DNA from 2 places in the Bradyrhizobium sp. 14AA genome. Region 2 is predicted to be linked to the other one. Evidence: riboswitches for the same ligand, from Rfam matches in the RefSeq annotation. Region 2 holds a riboswitch; the other holds the start of a gene.
What was found. A riboswitch is a leader RNA that binds a small molecule or an ion and turns the genes downstream of it on or off. The one in region 2 is predicted to bind glycine.

Region 1 (2,201 bases), on a different contig from region 2:
GCCCGGCTTCCAGCCGCAGGCTGTCGCGGGCGCCAAGGCCGATCGGCATCACGTCGGGGTTTTCGAGCAGCGTTTTGGCGAGACGCTCGGCGTCCGCGGCGGGAACCGAAATTTCGAATCCGTCCTCGCCGGTGTAGCCGGAGCGCGAGACGAAACATTTGATACCGGCGACCTCATGCGGGCCGGCGTCCATGAAGGTCATGGCGGGCGCCGCTGCACATAATTTCGCCAGCACCGATTCCGCCTTCGGGCCCTGCAGCGCGATCAGCGCGCGGTCGGCAAGCTGCTCGATGACACAGTCGCCGGAGAGATTCGCGCGCAGATGCGCCTCGTCCGCGTCCTTGCAGGCGGCGTTGACGACCAGGAACAGGTGATCGCCGAAATTGGCGACCATGAGATCGTCGAGGATTCCGCCATCTTCATTGGTGAACTGGGCGTAGCGCTGCCGTCCCGGCGCGATCGCCACGATATCCTGCGGCACCAGCCGTTCCAGCGCGCGGGCGGCGTCCTCGACCTTGCCCGACTTCGGCCTGAGCGCGAGCTGGCCCATATGGGAGACGTCGAACAGGCCGGCGGAGGTTCGGGTCTGGAGGTGCTCTTTCAGCACGCCCGCGGGGTATTGCACGGGCATGTCATAGCCCGCGAACGGCACCATCTTGCCGCCCAAGGACACGTGAAGGCTGTGGAGGGGGGTCCGTTTCAGGGAGTCTTTGTCGTGCGCTAGCATCACAGGGGCCCTCGGCGGTTCCCCGGGGACGATTCCCCGATGGACACCGGTCGAAGCCCCATCTGTCGCTGTGCCTGAGAGTATTATCCCGTCGGCGGACGCAGCCCGGGCTTTATGCCCGTCGGCGCCTCTTTCCAGATGCTGTCAAAGCCACGCGGTCCTTTTGCCTGAGAGTTTCCGGGGCGGTTGCTCCTTCGGCGCCGGCACCAGTGCCGGTCTCTCCCGACGTGGCCGTACGATACAGATGGGTACAGACCACAGGGCGGCCAAGCCTGTCAACGCGACTTCTGTGGCTTTCAACGGGATTGAGCGCCTGCGGCAACCCTCTGATCTCTCTGCACAGTTTCTGGACAGCGAAGCTGGCCTTGTCTAAAAGCGCTGTGGCCCGCAGATATCAGCCTAAATGTCAGGTTTGGATGGCAAGAAGCGGGTCCAAGCACACCCGATTGGATGAACATGAGCGGCGTCAACGAGATCAGGTCGACCTTTCTGAACTTCTTTGCCGAGAACGGCCACGAGATCGTGTCGTCCTCGCCATTGGTGCCGCGCAACGACCCGACGTTGATGTTCACCAATGCCGGCATGGTGCAGTTCAAGAACGTCTTCACCGGCGTCGAGAAGCGGCCCTATCAGCGCGCCACCACGTCGCAGAAATGCGTGCGCGCCGGCGGCAAGCACAACGACCTCGACAATGTCGGCTACACCGCGCGCCATCTCACCTTCTTCGAGATGCTCGGCAATTTCTCGTTCGGCGACTATTTCAAGGAGCGCGCGATCGAGCTTGCCTGGAAGCTGATCACGAAGGACTTCGGGCTCAACAAGGACAAGCTGCTCGTCACCGTCTACCACACCGACGACGAGGCGCATGGGCTGTGGAAGAAGATCGCCGGCTTCTCCGACGACCGCATCATCCGCATCCCGACCTCGGACAATTTCTGGGCGATGGGCGACACCGGCCCGTGCGGCCCGTGCTCGGAGATCTTCATCGATCGCGGCGATCATATCTGGGGCGGCCCTCCCGGTTCTCCTGAAGAGGACGGCGACCGCTTCCTCGAATTCTGGAACCTGGTGTTCATGCAATATGAGCAGGTGACGAAGGAGGAGCGCGTGGATCTGCCGCGTCCCTCGATCGACACCGGCATGGGCCTCGAGCGCATGGCCTGCATCATGCAGGGCGTCGACAGCGTGTTCGAGACCGACCTGTTCCGCCATTTGATCGACGCGACGGCGTCGGCGCTCGGCAGCGGGCCGAACGAGCAGACCGTCGCCTCGTTCCGCGTCATCGCCGACCATTTGCGTTCCTCGGCCTTCCTGGTCGCCGATGGCGTGCTGCCCTCGAACGAGGGCCGCGGCTATGTGCTGCGCCGGATCATGCGCCGCGCGATGCGCCATGCGCAGCTGCTGGGTGCGAAAGAGCCGCTGATGCATCGCCTGGTCTGGGCGCTGGTGCGTGAGATGGGCCAGGCCTATCCCG
Region 2 (2,201 bases):
CGGCCGCGTTCTCTTCATTGACCGCGAGAGCAAAGAGGCTGACCCATTCCATCACGTGAAATGGATGTGCCGCCCCCTTTGACGTCGTCTTGAGCTTGCTGAGCAGGCCTGGCGCACGGCGCGGTACCTTCAGGCCACCAGGCAGAACACCCCCGTTGACACACCCGCGATCGATGCAGCGCATCATGGCATCGCGAACGCTATCCAGGAATGCATTGGTTTCAGTCTCCTCCCTATGCGATAGTTCGTTTGCAGCAACGATATCGGCAATCGACAAGCCGGTCCTCTCACCTATCGCAAGAAGCTCATGCGCTGACGTGAACGGGTACGGCTCACATCCAACGTTTCGAACAGCGGGGTTCCTCGGCTGGTCGCCTTCACACACGATCGCGCCGCCGCCAACGGAGTAATAGGTTTGACGAAGCAGGACGCCCGTATCCGAATGCGCTGCGAATTTCATACCATTTGAGTGCCCCGGCAGGAACTCGCCGGTGCGGAAGGTGAGGTGCTGACGCTCATCGAAGCCAACCGCATGACGACCGCCAAGCAAAATCTCGGAACGCGATCGGATCAGCCCGGCAATAATGGATATGGCTTCAGGATCAACGGATTCTGGCAGCCAGCCCGATAGTCCCAGCAGAAGGGCAATATCGGTGCGGTGACCCTTGCCAGTCAGCGCCAGCGACCCGTAGAGCTCGACGACAACCAAGCGACAGCGCCATAGATCTTCGCCCAAGCATTCGATGAATCGATGGGCCGCGCGCATCGGTCCAACGGTATGCGAGCTGGATGGGCCGATTCCGATCGTGAATAGATCGAGGACACTGATCGGACCGGCTAGGCGCCTGGCCGATAAACTAGGTGTGGTGACTTGTTCGACAGTCTTGGACATGGACGCGCACCTCAATCAAGTGATTGATTTCAAATGCGCCCCATCTGTCTATTTGCCTGAGAGTATTATCCCGTCGGCGGGTGCCAAGGCACCTCTTTCCAGATGTTGTTTCGTCACACGCGGTCCTTGTTGCCTGAGAGTTTCCGGGGCGGTTGCTCCTTCGGCGTCGGCCGAAGCCGATCTCTTCCGCAAGCGACGTCTTTGGGACTCGACCTCCTGAGTCACGACATCAAAATTGTGGCTGCACTTCTCAAGTATTCTACTACGCGGCTTGGGTCAACAATGAACCGAAGATGCAAAGTCTTGCCGTTCTGCGTCGTTTACGGGGTTGACCTGCCGGTAGAGGGATTTCGGTCTGGGCGCTTTGAATTGAGCCATTGGGTCTTGTCGGTCAATCCGGAGTGCACAGCCAGCGAAAAGATACTTTAATGAATTCGTTGAGGACTTCGATTGAATGCTCCTCACAGTGCTGGCTCGCGATATCGAAGGTTTCAAGCCAATCCACCGGACTGAACTCTCGTGCTTCGCGGTGTAGGTATAGGACGCGGCGTTGGCATGGGGCTAAATGCGCATCTTGGGCCTCAACAGATCCGGGGCAGTTGCTCGCCCGACAACCAGTCGACGATTCGGCCACCGCCAAAGCTCGTCGCCATCTGCACGAAGTGATGATCGTCCGGCACCGCTTCGCCGATATCGGCGGCATCGCGACTGAGCGGGTGCGCTCTCATGGCGGCCAGCACGGCTCCGGCGACATCAGGCGACACGATCGCGACCAGCTTCCCCTCATTGGCGACGTAGAGCGGATCGAGCCCGAGCAACTCACAGGCAGCCGCCACCCCCGGCTTGACCGGGATCGCCTCTTCCTGGAGGCTGAAGCCTAGTTCGGACTGCTGGGCAATTTCGTTCAATGTCGCCGCGAGGCCGCCGCGCGTGGGATCTCGCATCAGACGGATGCCGCGGCCGCCCGCCGCCACCATCCTGGCGACCAGATCATGCAGGGCGGCCGAATCCGAGACGATCTCCGTTTCAAAGGCGAGGTTCTGGCGCTTTGACATGATTGCGACGCCGTGATCGCCAAGCGTGCCCGAGATCAGCACCCGATCTCCGACCCTCGCATTCTCGGCGGAGAGATCCAGCCCCTCAGGCACCAGGCCAACGCCCGCGGTCGAAATGAACAGGCCATCGGCCTTGCCGCGCTCGACGACCTTGGTGTCGCCGGTGATGATATGAACGCCGGCGGATTGCGCCGCCTCGCCCATGGAGTCCGCGATCATCTTGAGGTCTGAAAACCGAAAGCCTTCCTCGATAA

Region 1: linked by a shared signal. The riboswitch ahead of gcvT (glycine cleavage system aminomethyltransferase GcvT) and the one ahead of RAD15_RS37935 (L-serine ammonia-lyase) in region 2 are both predicted to bind glycine.

Annotation. Positions count from the first base shown of each region.
Region 1 is NZ_JAVAYM010000020.1:135,241-137,441, reverse strand. Features, by position in the region: gene gcvT (glycine cleavage system aminomethyltransferase GcvT) at 1-727, opposite strand, end outside; glycine riboswitch at 874-962, opposite strand; gene alaS (alanine--tRNA ligase) at 1,184-2,201, shown strand, end outside.
Region 2 is NZ_JAVAYM010000031.1:49,437-51,637, reverse strand. Features, by position in the region: gene RAD15_RS37935 (L-serine ammonia-lyase) at 1-892, opposite strand, end outside; glycine riboswitch at 1,003-1,091, opposite strand; gene hypE (hydrogenase expression/formation protein HypE) at 1,474-2,201, opposite strand, start outside.